Regions from separate parts of the Shigella sp. SIG6 genome, predicted to be linked through region 2. Evidence: riboswitches for the same ligand, from Rfam matches in the RefSeq annotation. Region 2 holds a riboswitch; the other holds the start of a gene.

Region 1 (7,477 bases), on a different contig from region 2:
GCGGCGACCGTCGTTTTCACGCAGTAAACCATCAACAATTTTATGCATGTAATAGAGCGAGAACTGTTGATAATCGCGCCCGGTAAGCACGCCGCCCCAGGTGTCGAAAATCATCACTGCCTGAGCACCGGCTTTAATCTGCGCATTCAGATACAAAGTGACGCTTTTCGCCAGTTTATCGAGCAGAGCGTGCAGCGCCTGCGGATCGGCATACATCATTTTTTTGATCACGGTGAAGGCTTTGCTGCTGCCGCCTTCCACCATGTAGGTTGCCAGCGTCCACGGGCTGCCGGAAAAACCAATCAGCGGCACTTCGCCTTTCAGTTCGTGACGAATGGTACGCACCGCGTTCATCACGTAACCCAGCTCATCTTCCGGGTCCGGAATTGGCAGTTTATCGACGTCGGCTTTGCAGGTGACTGGCGAGGTAAAACGCGGACCTTCTCCGGCTTCAAAATAGAGCCCTAACCCCATCGCGTCCGGCACGGTGAGGATATCGGAAAAGAGGATCGCCGCATCCAGCGGGTAGCGACGCAGCGGTTGCAAAGTCACTTCGCACGCCAGCTCGGCGTTTTTGCACAGCGACATAAAATCGCCCGCCTGGGCGCGCGTGGCTTTATATTCCGGTAGATAGCGACCCGCCTGGCGCATCATCCATACTGGAGTGACATCAACGGGCTGGCGCAGCAGCGCCCGCAGATAACGATCGTTTTTAAGTTCGGTCATTTTGGCTGTTCCTTAGTGCGTCAGGCGGTCAGTGTATCATCACTCATACTCTGCCCGACACATCGCCACAGTATCTTCTATCAGACGGCGCGCTACGGTGCCGGGCGGCGGGAGTAACGGCAAATCGTCATAGCGATACCAGTTCGCCTCGAGCAATTCTTTCGGGTCGATCACGATGTCGCCGCTGTCATATTCCGCCATAAACGCGGTCATTAAAGACTGAGGAAACGGCCACGGCTGAGAAGTCACGTAACGCAAGTTTTTAACTTTAATTCCGCTCTCTTCCATCACTTCCCGCGCGACTGCCTGCTCGAGGGTTTCGCCCACTTCGACGAATCCGGCAAGTACTGTATGGACACCGTTACGATGGCGGGTATGCTGGGCGAGGAGGATCGAATCATCGCGACGGATGGCAACAATAATGCAGGGGGCGATTTGCGGGTAGTAACGCTCACGGCAATGGCTGCACAGCATCGCCCATTCGGTTTTGCTCGGATACATTTCATGCCCGCAGTAACCACAGTATTTATGCGATCGGTAAAACTCCGCCAGTTGCACGCCACGTCCGGCCAGTTGAAACAGCCCAACATCGAGATCAATGACCTGACGTACCGACCCCATATCGTGACGCCGCTGCTGTTGTATTAACCAAACAGGTTCCCCCTGCCATTCGCCGATTTGTAGTGCGCGCTGACCCACAAGATCGAAATTTGCCGCTTCGCCATACGGCAATTCTCCCTTCGGCAACCATAATTTTTGTTCATGGCTGACGACCCACCAGCCGTGATCTAATTTTTCAATTATACGATCCATAGCTCTTGCACTACCTTTGCATCACTGGCATGTTTAACATGGTTTTTACATTTCTCACTGAGCAGTTTTTGAATACAAACTTGCGGAGTCAATCATGCTTAACCAGCTCGATAACCTGACGGAGCGCGTCAGAGGAAGTAACAAACTGGTTGATCGCTGGCTACATGTACGTAAGCATCTGCTCGTGGCTTACTACAATCTGGTTGGCATTAAGCCTGGCAAAGAATCGTACATGAGGCTAAACGAAAAAGCCCTTGATGATTTTTGTCAGAGCCTGGTCGATTACTTGTCTGCCGGACATTTCAGTATTTATGAGCGCATTCTTCATAAGCTGGAAGGCAACGGGCAACTCGCGCGCGCCGCGAAGATTTGGCCGCAACTCGAAGCCAATACCCAACAGATTATGGATTACTACGATTCCAGCCTGGAAACCGCCATCGATCATGATAATTACCTTGAGTTTCAACAGGTTTTATCTGACATCGGCGAGGCGCTGGAAGCGCGCTTTGTGCTGGAAGATAAGCTGATTCTGCTGGTGCTTGACGCCGCCCGCGTCAAACATCCTGCTTGAGTTCTGCGCTGTTAACGCGTAATTTACATTCAACGCCCCGTTTGTGGGGGCTAATTTCTTGTCGGAGTGCCTTAACTGGCTGAGACCGTTTATTCGGGATCCGCGGAACCTGATCAGGCTAATACCTGCGAAGGGAACAAGAGTTAATCTGCTATCGCATCGCCTTTGCGGCGATCGTCTCTTGCTTCATCCGTCGTCTGACAAGCCACGTCCTTAACTTTTTGGAATGAGCTATGTCTGCAACAAAACTGACCCGCCGCGAACAACGCGCCCGAGCCCAACATTTTATCGACACCCTGGAAGGCACCGCCTTTCCCAACTCAAAACGCATTTATATCACTGGCACACACCCCGGCGTGCGCGTGCCGATGCGTGAGATCCAGCTTAGCCCGACGCTAATTGGCGGTAGCAAAGAACAGCCGCAGTACGAAGAAAACGAAGCGATTCCGGTCTACGACACCTCCGGCCCGTATGGTGATCCGCAGATCGCCATTAACGTGCAGCAAGGGCTGGCAAAACTACGCCAGCCGTGGATCGATGCGCGCGCCGATACCGAAGAACTTACCGTGCGCAGTTCCGATTACACCAGAACGCGGCTGGCAGATGATGGTCTCGACGAGCTACGTTTTAGCGGCTTATTAACGCCAAAACGCGCCAAAACAGGACGCCGTGTCACCCAACTGCACTACGCCCGCCAGGGCATCATCACGCCGGAAATGGAATTCATCGCCATCCGCGAGAATATGGGCCGCGAGCGCATCCGTAGCGAGGTTTTACGCCACCAGCATCCGGGAATGAGCTTTGGCGCACATCTGCCGGAAAATATCACTGCGGAATTTGTCCGTGATGAAGTTGCTGCCGGACGTGCGATTATCCCGGCCAACATTAATCATCCGGAATCGGAGCCGATGATTATTGGCCGTAACTTCCTGGTAAAAGTTAACGCCAATATCGGCAACTCGGCGGTCACCTCTTCCATCGAAGAAGAAGTGGAAAAGCTGGTATGGTCCACGCGCTGGGGAGCGGATACGGTGATGGATCTCTCCACCGGTCGCTATATTCACGAAACCCGCGAGTGGATTTTGCGTAACAGTCCGGTGCCGATCGGTACAGTGCCGATCTACCAGGCGCTGGAGAAGGTTAACGGGATCGCCGAAGATCTTACCTGGGAAGCGTTCCGCGACACGCTGCTGGAACAGGCCGAGCAAGGTGTGGATTACTTCACTATCCATGCGGGCGTACTGCTGCGCTATGTGCCGATGACCGCGAAACGCCTGACCGGTATCGTCTCTCGCGGCGGTTCGATTATGGCGAAATGGTGCCTCTCCCATCATCAGGAAAATTTCCTCTATCAACACTTCCGCGAAATTTGTGAAATCTGTGCCGCTTATGACGCTTCGCTGTCGCTGGGCGACGGTCTGCGCCCCGGTTCTATTCAGGACGCCAACGATGAAGCGCAGTTTGCCGAATTGCATACGCTGGGCGAACTGACCAAAATCGCCTGGGAATATGACGTACAGGTGATGATTGAAGGCCCAGGCCATGTGCCGATGCAGATGATCCGCCGCAATATGACCGAGGAGTTAGAGCACTGCCACGAAGCGCCGTTTTACACTCTGGGGCCGCTAACTACCGATATTGCACCGGGCTATGACCACTTCACGTCGGGGATTGGTGCGGCGATGATTGGCTGGTTTGGCTGCGCGATGCTCTGTTACGTAACGCCAAAAGAGCATCTGGGTCTGCCCAATAAAGAAGATGTTAAGCAGGGGCTTATCACTTATAAGATTGCCGCCCACGCTGCTGACCTGGCAAAAGGGCATCCGGGCGCGCAAATTCGCGATAACGCCATGTCGAAAGCCCGCTTCGAATTTCGCTGGGAAGACCAGTTTAATCTGGCCCTCGACCCGTTTACCGCCCGCGCTTATCACGATGAAACCCTGCCCCAAGAGTCCGGCAAAGTCGCCCATTTTTGCTCCATGTGTGGGCCAAAATTCTGCTCGATGAAAATCAGCCAAGAAGTACGCGATTACGCCGCCGCGCAAACCATTGAAGTGGGAATGGCGGATATGTCGGAGAACTTCCGTGCCAGAGGCGGAGAAATCTACCTGCATAAGGAGGAAGCGTGATGTATCAGCCTGATTTTCCTCCTGTACCTTTTCGTTTAGGACTGTACCCGGTGGTGGACAGCGTACAGTGGATCGAACGTCTGTTGGATGCAGGCGTACGTACTCTCCAGCTACGCATCAAAGATCGGCGCGATGAAGAGGTGGAAGCCGATGTCGTGGCGGCAATTGCGCTGGGCCGCCGCTATAACGCGCGATTGTTTATCAACGATTACTGGCGGCTCGCGATCAAGCATCAGGCGTATGGCGTCCATTTGGGGCAGGAAGATTTGCAAGCCACCGATCTCAATGCCATCCGCGCGGCAGGCCTGCGGCTGGGCGTTTCGACACATGACGATATGGAAATCGACGTCGCGCTGGCAGCACGCCCCTCTTATATCGCGCTGGGACATGTGTTCCCGACGCAAACCAAACAGATGCCTTCTGCACCGCAGGGGCTGGAACAGTTGGCACGGCATGTTGAGCGCCTGGCGGATTATCCCACCGTGGCGATTGGCGGTATCAGTCTGGCACGCGCGCCTGCGGTGATAGCAACGGGTGTCGGCAGTATCGCCGTCGTCAGCGCCATTACTCAAGCCGCAGACTGGCGTTTGGCAACGGCACAGTTGCTGGAAATTGCAGGAGTTGGCGATGAATGACCGTGACTTTATGCGTTATAGCCGCCAAATTCTGCTCGACGATATCGCTCTTGACGGGCAGCAAAAACTGCTCGACAGCCAGGTGCTGATTATTGGTCTTGGCGGGCTGGGTACACCTGCTGCGCTATACCTGGCAGGGGCTGGCGTCGGGACGCTGGTACTGGCAGATGACGACGATGTGCATTTAAGCAATCTGCAACGACAAATCCTCTTTACCACTGAAGATATCAACAGCCCGAAATCGCAGGTCAGCCAACAGCGACTGACACAGTTGAATCCCGACATTCAACTGACAGCATTACAACAACGGTTAACGGGTGAGGCGTTGAAAGATGCGGTTGCACAAGCCGATGTGGTGCTCGACTGTACCGACAATATGGCGACTCGCCAGGAGATTAATGCCGCCTGCGTGGCACTCAACACGCCGCTTATCACCGCCAGCGCGGTCGGATTTGGCGGTCAGTTGATGGTACTGACACCGCCCTGGGAGCAGGGGTGTTACCGCTGCCTGTGGCCAGATAACCAGCAGCCAGAACGCAACTGCCGCACGGCGGGCGTGGTTGGCCCGGTGGTCGGGGTGATGGGCACTTTGCAGGCACTGGAAGCCATTAAGTTATTAAGCGGTATAGAGACGCCTGCGGGAGAACTCCGACTGTTCGACGGTAAGTCGAGCCAGTGGCGCAGCCTGGCGTTGCGCCGCGCCAGTGGTTGCCCGGTATGCGGAGGAAGCAATGCAGATCCTGTTTAACGATCAACCGATGCAGTGCGCCGCCGGGCAAACTGTTCACGAACTACTGGAGCAACTCGACCAACGACAAGCGGGCGCGGCTCTGGCGATTAATCAGCAAATCGTCCCGCGTGAGCAGTGGACGCAACATATCGTGCAGGATGGCGACCAGATCCTGCTTTTTCAGGTTATTGCAGGGGGTTGAGATGTTACGTATTGCGGACAAAACGTTTGATTCACATCTGTTTACCGGCACAGGGAAATTCGCTTCTTCACAACTGATGGTGGAGGCGATCCGCGCTTCCGGCAGCCAGCTGGTGACACTGGCGATGAAACGTGTCGACTTGCGCCAGCACAACGACGCTATCCTCGAACCGCTTATCGCGGCGGGTGTGGCCCTGCTGCCGAATACTTCCGGGGCGAAAACAGCGGAAGAAGCCATTTTCGCCGCCCATCTGGCACGTGAAGCGTTAGGCACAAACTGGCTAAAATTGGAGATTCACCCTGACGCCCGCTGGCTGTTGCCCGATCCCATCGAAACCCTGAAAGCCGCCGAAACGCTGGTACAACAGGGATTTGTCGTGCTGCCTTACTGCGGGGCCGATCCGGTATTGTGTAAACGTCTGGAAGAAGTCGGCTGTGCAGCGGTGATGCCGCTCGGCGCGCCGATTGGCTCGAATCAGGGACTGGAAACCCGTGCCATGCTGGAGATTATTATCCAGCAGGCCACAGTTCCGGTGGTTGTCGATGCTGGCATCGGCGTTCCCAGCCATGCCGCGCAGGCGCTGGAAATGGGGGCCGACGCGGTGTTAGTGAATACGGCGATTGCCGTCGCGGACGATCCCGTCAACATGGCGAAGGCATTTCGTCTGGCGGTAGAAGCAGGCCTGCTGGCACGTCAGTCCGGACCGGGCAGCCGCAGTTATTTTGCTCATGCCACCAGCCCGCTGACCGGATTTCTGGAGGCATCGGCATGAAAACCTTCAGCAATCGCTGGCGACAACTGGACTGGGACGACATCCGCCTGCGTATCAACGGCAAAACGGCTGCTGACGTAGAGCGGGCGCTAAATGCCTCGCAACTCACCCGCGACAACATGATGGCGCTGTTATCGCCTGCCGCCAGTGGCTATCTGGAACAACTGGCCCAACAGGCGCAGCGTCTGACCCGTCAGCGATTTGGCAACACAGTTAGTTTCTACGTCCCGCTTTATCTTTCCAATCTTTGCGCTAACGACTGCACGTACTGCGGATTTTCCATGAGTAATCGCATCAAGCGCAAAACTCTGGATGAAGCGGATATTGCCAGGGAAAGCGCCGCTATACGGGAGATGGGCTTTGAACATCTGCTATTAGTCACTGGTGAACATCAGGCGAAAGTGGGGATGGATTACTTTCGTCGTCATCTCCCCGCCCTGCGTGAACAGTTCTCTTCACTACAAATGGAAGTGCAACCACTGGCGGAGACGGAATACGCCGAGTTAAAGCAACTTGGTCTGGATGGGGTGATGGTTTATCAGGAGACATATCACGAGGCGACTTATACCCGCCATCATTTGAAAGGCAAAAAACAGGACTTCTTCTGGCGGCTGGAAACGCCGGATCGGCTGGGGCGTGCGGGGATTGATAAGATAGGCCTCGGCGCGCTAATTGGCCTTTCCGACAACTGGCGCGTTGACTGCTATATGGTTGCCGAACATTTGCTATGGCTGCAACAGCATTACTGGCAAAGCCGTTACTCTGTCTCCTTTCCGTGCCTGCGCCCGTGTACTGGCGGCATTGAGCCTGCATCGATTATGGATGAACGCCAGTTAGTGCAAACCATCTGCGCCTTCCGACTGCTTGCACCGGAGATTGAACTGTCACTCTCCACGCGG
Region 2 (7,477 bases):
CTTTAACAAAAACGTACTAGGTCCGACCTCGAAGATTGCGCTTAACGCCATTCGCGACGGTAAACCCGTTGCTGAACTGGAAAACAACGGCGTAACCAACGGCGCAGCGATGCGCGTCTCGCCATTAGGTTGTTTGCTTCCAGCGCGTGATGTTGATTCCTTTATTGATGATGTGGCGCTGGCGTCCAGCCCGACCCATAAATCCGATCTGGCGGTTGCAGGCGCGGTAGTCATCGCATGGGCGATTTCTCGTGCCATTGACGGAGAACGCTGGTCAGCGATTGTTGATTCATTGTCTTCAATTGCGCGACATGCACAGCAAAAACACACCACCACGTTCAGCGCCTCACTGGCGGCACGTCTGGAGATTGCGCTGAAAATTGTGCGTAATGCCGACGGCACCGAATCCGCCAGCGAACAGCTTTACCAGGTCGTTGGCGCAGGCACCAGCACTATTGAGTCCGTTCCGTGCGCCATTGCGCTAGTTGAACTGGCACAAACCGACCCAAACCGCTGCGCCGTCCTGTGCGCCAATCTTGGCGGCGACACAGACACCATAGGTGCTATGGCGACGGCGATTTGCGGCGCGTTGCATGGCATTAACGCTGTCGATCCTGCGTTAAAGGCGGAGCTGGATGCGGTAAATCAGCTTGATTTCAACCGCTATGCCACAGCGCTGGCGAAATATCGTCAACAACGGGAGGCGGTATGAGCGGCGCTCGATTACACACACTGCTGCCTGAATTAACCACGCGTCAGCCGGTGATGGTCGTCGGCGCGGCGGTCATTGACGTGATCGCCGACGCTTATGCCCTCCCCTGGCGTGGGTGCGATATCGAACTGAAACAGCAGAGCGTTAACGTTGGCGGCTGCGCACTGAATATTGCCGTGGCGTTAAAGCGCCTCGGCATCGAAGCGGGTAATGCCTTGCCGCTCGGTCAGGGCGTGTGGGCGGAGATTATTCGCAACCGGATGGCGAAAGAGGGGTTAATCAGCCTGATCGATAACGCCGAAAGCGATAACAGCTGGTGTCTGGCACTGGTTGAGCCGGATGGCGAACGCACTTTTATGTCATTCAGCGGTGTGGAAAATCAATGGAATCGCCAATGGTTGGCACGATTAACCGTTGCGCCTGGCAACCTGCTCTATTTTTCCGGTTATCAACTGGCCTCGCCCTGCGGCGAATTGTTAGTGGAATGGCTGGAAAAGCTGCAAGACGTGACGCCGTTTATCGATTTTGGCCCACGTATTGGCGATATCCCGGACGCATTACTGGCGCGGATCATGGCCTGTCGACCTTTAGTGTCACTCAATCGTCAAGAGGCTGAGATTGCCGCCGAACGTTTTGCTTTATCCGCAGAGATAACAACACTTGGCAAGCAATGGCAGGAGAAATTTGCCGCGCTGTTGATCGTTCGTCTCGATAAAGAAGGCGCATGGTATTTCAGCAACGACGCTTCTGGCTGCATTCCGGCATTTCCAACGCAAGTTGTAGACACCATTGGGGCGGGCGACAGTCATGCAGGTGGCGTACTTGCCGGGCTGGCCTCTGGTCTGCCACTGGCGGATGCCGTATTACTGGGCAATGCAGTGGCGTCGTGGGTTGTCGGGCATCGGGGCGGTGATTGTGCGCCAACGCGCGAGGAACTACTCCTCGCACACAAAAACGTATAGATCGCTGCGACAGTGGCTAATGCTGTACTCAATAGGCCGTTGCTGTTGGTCAAGCGCCACTTGCTTGATCACCAGCACCGGTATTTTGCTATCTAACTGAATATGTGACTGAAACTCGGCATCCGGCATCCGGGCGCTAACGCGGGAACGCGTACGTTGTGGGTAAATGTGCTGGCTGCGGAAATAGTCATAAAGAGAAATTCCGATGGCATCAACATCATGAATTAAATGCGCCGGAACCCACGATTCCTCAATCGATACCGCTTCTTCATCGACATAGCGAATACGCTTAAGCAAAAAGACATCACTTCCCGCTTCGACCGCCAGCTGCTGCGCAACTTCTTCGGGACATTTCACGACACGCTTATTAACCCATAGCGTATCGGGCTTTTTCCCGCGCAATACCACCTGCTGAGAAAAACCTCTCGCTTCTTTCAACGAGTATTCGAAGATGTTGTTGATCTGCGTGCCGTAACCGCGCGAACGCGTCACCACGCCCTCTTCTTCCAGCGCCTGCATCGCCTTGCGCACCGTAATGCGCGAAACGCCGGTTAACTGACTTAAATCACGCTCACCGGGCAAAATATTGCCATGCTCCAGCACCCCGCTGCGCACGGCATTTTTTACCGTTTCGGCAAACTTAATATAAAGCGGCGTGTTATCCGCCGCTAAAATACGCTCGTTCAGTTGGGCAATCAGCTGGGTATGCGCTTGTTCCATTTGTCTTTTTCCTGCCAGGGAGTCTGGTGGGAGTATATCACTGCTTCTTATTTAAGGCGTTTCTTTAATCCCATCAACGAATGCCTGCAACTCATCCACCGTGCCATTAAACACATTAAAATCCACCGGACCATTGATGCCATCTACCTGTCCACGGTCGGAATGCTGCCAGAAGCGCCAGGCCATGCCGTCATTGTCCGGACGACGTTGATAATAGTGAGCCACCCACCACGGATATTCATTGAAATAGCCCGCCAGATTGGTGTGATAAAAAACGGCTCCTGAGTAAATAATCGGCTTTTTTCCCGTGCGTTTTTCGACCATTTTTAGCCACTGACTTACCCGCTTGCGTAATTCTTTTGCCGATAATTTTCCCCGTTCTTCTACGTCCAGCACGGCAGGGAAATCGCCTTGTGAGAAATCCACCGTTTGCAGAAATAATCGCGCCTGAACTGAAGCGGATACCGACGGGGAGAAATAATGATACGCCCCGCGCAGCAGGCCATTTTCGCGGCTTAATTGCCAGTTACGCGAAAAATAGGGGTCCACCAGCTTTTCGCCTTCCGTAGCCTTAATAAAAGCAAACTGTAAGCGGATATCGTTGTCGCGCATTTTTGCCACCCGCTGCCAGTCGATACGCTCCTGCCAGCGCGAAACATCTAATCCGTGAATGGTGTAACTGGCAGGAATGCGAATAGCGAAAGATTTAACCGGGCGATAACCGTAGAAGTGGATGTAGTCTGTAATCTGAACTGCTGTCGAATAGAAAAAATTCACCGTCTGACGCGGATAAATTGCAACGATGGAAATTAGCCCAAGAGCGCATAATAGAGCGGTGAGTTTTTTTCGACTGGTAATTCTTAGCTGCATTGGTTTCATCCCTGAATGTCAGTGCCAAAGGCTGACAATAACCAAAGCAGCTATAGTACGGTGCTCACCACCAGGCGTGGAAGTGGTGAACCGGACCAATACCGTGACCAACTTCCAGCGTGTCGGCCTGGGCTAACGCCGATGAAAGCCAGCTTTTTGCCTCCTGTACGGTGTCAGCCCAGTTTGTATGGCGCGGGCGTAGTGCAGCCAACGCCGCAGAGAGTGTACAACCAGTGCCGTGGGTGTTTTTGGTCATAATGCGCGGTGCGGTAAACCGTTGTTCACCCTCGCGGGTAAACAGCCAGTCCGGGCTTTGCTCATCATCCAGATGACCACCTTTCATTAGCACTGCGCCACAGCCCATCGCCAACAGCGATCGCCCTTGTTCCAGCATTTCCTGTTCGGTGCGCGCGTGTGGCGCGTCGAGCAAGGCGGCAGCTTCGGGCAAGTTTGGCGTTATTAATGAAACCTGTGGCAATAATCGACTGCGCAGCGTAGCAACCGCCGAAGGTGAAAGCAGCGGGTCGCCGCTTTTTGCCAGCATAACGGTGTCGAGTACCACGTTTTGGATCTGATAACGTTGCAACCGTTCTGCCACCGCTTCAACAATATCGGTTTCCGCCAACATACCGATTTTAGTGGTATCGATTCGCACATCGCTGAACACCGAATCGAGCTGGGCGGCGACAAAATCAGGCTCAATGCGATACACCGACTGTACGCCACGGGTATTTTGCGCCACCAGTGCAGTAATAACTGAGCAACCATAAGCGCCAAGTGCCGAGAAGGTTTTAAGATCGGCCTGAATCCCCGCACCACCACTCGGATCAGTACCGGCAATCGTCAGAGCGTTAATTCGTTTCATGCCTGCACCTCCTGCGTCAATTGCCAGAGCGCATCAAGGAAATGTGGAACAAAACTGCCTGGCCCCTCGCTTCTGGCGACTGCGCGTTCTCCGGCTTGTTTCATCCAGTGACAGGCAGATGCGACATTTTCCAGCGTATCGCCTGGTAACGCACAGCAGGCAGCGACAACCGCCGATAATGCACAGCCAGTTCCTACCACTTTGGTCATTAACGGATCGCCACCGTGAATACCAATGATACGATGTCCATCGGTAACATAATCCACCTCGCCAGTGACCACGACGATTGCGCCAGTTTCCCGTGCCAGTGTTTGTGCAGCGGGTATCGCGTTAGCTGCGGCGTCAGTGGTATCCACTCCCCGTCCGCCATTAGCAATGCCAGCTAATGCCATGATTTCCGAAGCATTACCACGTATCGCTGCCGGTTTAAAAGATAAAAGTTCATGACAAAAATGGCGGCGATAATCGAGCGCACCAACCGCTACTGGATCAAGCGTCCAGCGTGTTTGAGAGCTTTTTGCTTGCTCAACGGCAGCACGCATCGCCTGTGCGCGTGGCTGCGTCAGTGTGCCAACGTTAATCAACAAGGCACTGGCGATAGCCGCAAACTGACTGGCCTCTTCGGTTTCGATAACCATCGCTGGCGATGCACCGAGCGCCAGCAAGGTATTGGCGGTAAAGGTTTGCACCACATCATTGGTCATGCAGTGCACAAGAGGGGAATGTTGGTGAAAAAGGTGTAACGCGTGCGCAGATTGCGCTGAACTCAGCAGGTCGACTTGCATAGTTTGCTCCTGCCATAACGTGAAGAAGCAATGACCTGGTGGTCCGTGACTTCCCTACGCTGGCATTATCCAGATCAGGTGATACGGGTATTTCTCAGCCTTCACGCAGAAGGGCACCCCGAGTCGTTTGGTTGCGATGATAAATCGCAGAGGAGGATGGTAATGTCCAGCGCACCCGTTGTAAACGAGGAAAAACGGCAGTTTTACAATCGCGTTAATAAATTATTTGATATATGAATCCAGCACCTTCAGAACGACATCCAGATCTTCTTCACGTTTTAGCTCATCCCCCTGGTGAACGATGTGTTCCGTCAGATGACCTTTAATCACTTCCCGCATCAGACCGTTTACCGCTCCACGGATAGCAGCAATCTGTTGTAAAACTGCAGCGCATTCGTGCGGCTCGTCGAGCATTTTCTTGAGCGCCACGACCTGGCCCTGAATCTTACTGGCACGCGCTTTCAGTTTCTGTTTATCACGGATTGTATGAGACATGGCAACACCTGGTTAACAAGAATATGAAAAATCATAGCACTATTAATCTACTGGGGGGGTAGTATCAGGTACTGGGGGGAGTAGAATCAGATTGCCGAATTAATACTAAGAATTATTATCATGACCGAATTTACAACTCTTCTTCAGCAAGGAAACGCCTGGTTCTTCATCCCCAGCGCCATCTTACTTGGTGCGCTTCATGGCCTGGAACCAGGGCACTCAAAAACGATGATGGCGGCGTTTATCATCGCCATCAAAGGCACCATTAAACAGGCGGTGATGCTCGGACTGGCAGCAACCATTTCGCATACCGCGGTGGTCTGGTTGATTGCCTTTGGCGGGATGGTGATCAGTAAGCGCTTTACTGCTCAATCAGCAGAACCGTGGCTCCAGCTGATTTCCGCAGTGATCATTATTGGCACCGCGTTCTGGATGTTCTGGCGTACCTGGCGCGGCGAACGCAACTGGCTGGAGAATATGCACGGGCATGATTATGAGCATCATCACCATCATCACGATCACGAACATCATCAAGACCACGAACATCACCACGACCAAGGACATCATCACCATCACGAACATGGCGAGTATCAGGATGCCCATGCACGAGCCCATGCCAATGACATTAAACGACGCTTTGATGGTAGAGAGGTCATCAACTGGCAAATTTTGTTATTTGGCTTAACCGGTGGCCTTATCCCCTGCCCGGCAGCAATTACCGTGCTGTTGATATGCATTCAGTTGAAAGCCCTGACACTGGGCGCAACACTGGTCGTCAGTTTCAGCATTGGCCTGGCGTTAACGCTTGTCACCGTAGGCGTTGGCGCAGCAATCAGCGTTCAGCAGGTCGCAAAACGCTGGAGCGGATTTAACACTCTCGCTAAACGCGCCCCCTATTTTTCCAGTCTGTTGATTGGCTTAGTCGGTGTGTATATGGGCGTACATGGCTTCATGGGCATAATGCGATAACTCAATCCTTTAGGCTTGCATGTTATCTTCAGCCCAGGATGATTCTTAAATCAGCTATTTCCGCTGACTCTCTGCTCGCTAAGGATGCTTTTAGGGCATCCTTTCATTTACACTTTTTACGAAATCATGGGATCACTAACAAAATATCGCTTGTCAGTTATATTGTATGGCAGGAAAGATATGCGACTGATATTACAGATCCCCAAAGTGGAGAGTTTATGACCATTAAAAATAAGATGTTGCTGGGTGTGCTTTTGCTGGTTACCAGTGCCGCCTGGGCCGCACCAGCCACCGCGGGTTCGACCAATACCTCGGGAATTTCTAAGTATGAGTTAAGTAGTTTCATTGCTGACTTTAAGCATTTCAAACCAGGTGATACCGTCCCAGAGATGTACCGCACCGATGAGTACAACATTAAGCAGTGGCAGTTACGTAACCTGCCCGCGCCTGATGCCGGGACGCACTGGACCTATATGGGTGGCGCGTACGTGTTGATCAGCGACACCGACGGTAAAATCATTAAAGCCTACGACGGTGAGATTTTTTATCATCGCTAAAAAAAGCCCCCTCATCATGAGGGGGAAATGCAGACACCTTGTTATTTTTTATTATTAGCCACTTGCTCGTCTTGCTTGTTATTAGTCGTATTTCACGTTGATTAATGCGGTTGCCTCCAGTGTGCCAGATTTAACTTTGTTTGTATCGTAGACGTAGTAACTGGCTGTTATCGGAATTGAAACCGTTGTATCTGTAAGTTTTGACTTTGCCGCAATTTCTTTTAAATTTGTGTATCCTTTACTGCTGTTAGTGATATTTAAAAGTGTGACTGGCGAACCATTACTTTCAAGAATAAATCCTACGCATTATCTTCCGCACCTTTCAGTATTGTGTTGCTGTTGGTTAACAAGTCAGAACTTGATAAATACACCTGCATTTTCCGTGATGTTTGATTTTGTTGACCTAATAAATTTTTACAACGCAGAATAATATCCCTTTTTTTACTATTTATTGTTGCTTTGTTACCTGTGGCTGGTAATTGTGAAACGGGAATACTGTCTAAAGTAATTAATAAATCGTCCTGTTTGCAGGTTGTGGTTAT

Evidence for each region. A riboswitch is a leader RNA that binds a small molecule or an ion and turns the genes downstream of it on or off. The one in region 2 is predicted to bind thiamine pyrophosphate.
Region 1: linked by a shared signal. The riboswitch ahead of thiC (phosphomethylpyrimidine synthase ThiC) and the one ahead of thiM (hydroxyethylthiazole kinase) in region 2 are both predicted to bind thiamine pyrophosphate.

Annotation. Positions count from the first base shown of each region.
Region 1 is NZ_JBQZXC010000036.1:9,677-17,153, forward strand. Features, by position in the region: gene hemE (uroporphyrinogen decarboxylase) at 1-726, opposite strand, end outside; gene nudC (NAD(+) diphosphatase) at 766-1,539, opposite strand; gene rsd (sigma D regulator) at 1,634-2,110, shown strand; TPP riboswitch at 2,163-2,263, shown strand; gene thiC (phosphomethylpyrimidine synthase ThiC) at 2,344-4,239, shown strand; gene thiE (thiamine phosphate synthase) at 4,239-4,874, shown strand; gene thiF (thiazole biosynthesis adenylyltransferase ThiF) at 4,867-5,622, shown strand; gene thiS (sulfur carrier protein ThiS) at 5,606-5,806, shown strand; gene thiG (thiazole synthase) at 5,808-6,578, shown strand; gene thiH (2-iminoacetate synthase ThiH) at 6,575-7,477, shown strand, end outside.
Region 2 is NZ_JBQZXC010000061.1:8,869-16,345, reverse strand. Features, by position in the region: partial or broken gene ACUU1M_RS11770 (ADP-ribosylglycohydrolase family protein) at 1-712, shown strand, start outside; gene ACUU1M_RS11765 (carbohydrate kinase family protein) at 709-1,674, shown strand; gene ACUU1M_RS11760 (GntR family transcriptional regulator) at 1,648-2,394, opposite strand; gene ACUU1M_RS11755 (glycoside hydrolase family 25 protein) at 2,446-3,264, opposite strand; gene thiD (bifunctional hydroxymethylpyrimidine kinase/phosphomethylpyrimidine kinase) at 3,329-4,129, opposite strand; gene thiM (hydroxyethylthiazole kinase) at 4,126-4,914, opposite strand; TPP riboswitch at 4,949-5,045, opposite strand; gene rcnR (Ni(II)/Co(II)-binding transcriptional repressor RcnR) at 5,137-5,409, opposite strand; gene rcnA (nickel/cobalt efflux protein RcnA) at 5,530-6,378, shown strand; gene rcnB (Ni(II)/Co(II) efflux transporter accessory subunit RcnB) at 6,597-6,935, shown strand; partial or broken gene ACUU1M_RS11725 (putative fimbrial-like adhesin protein) at 7,017-7,477, opposite strand, start outside.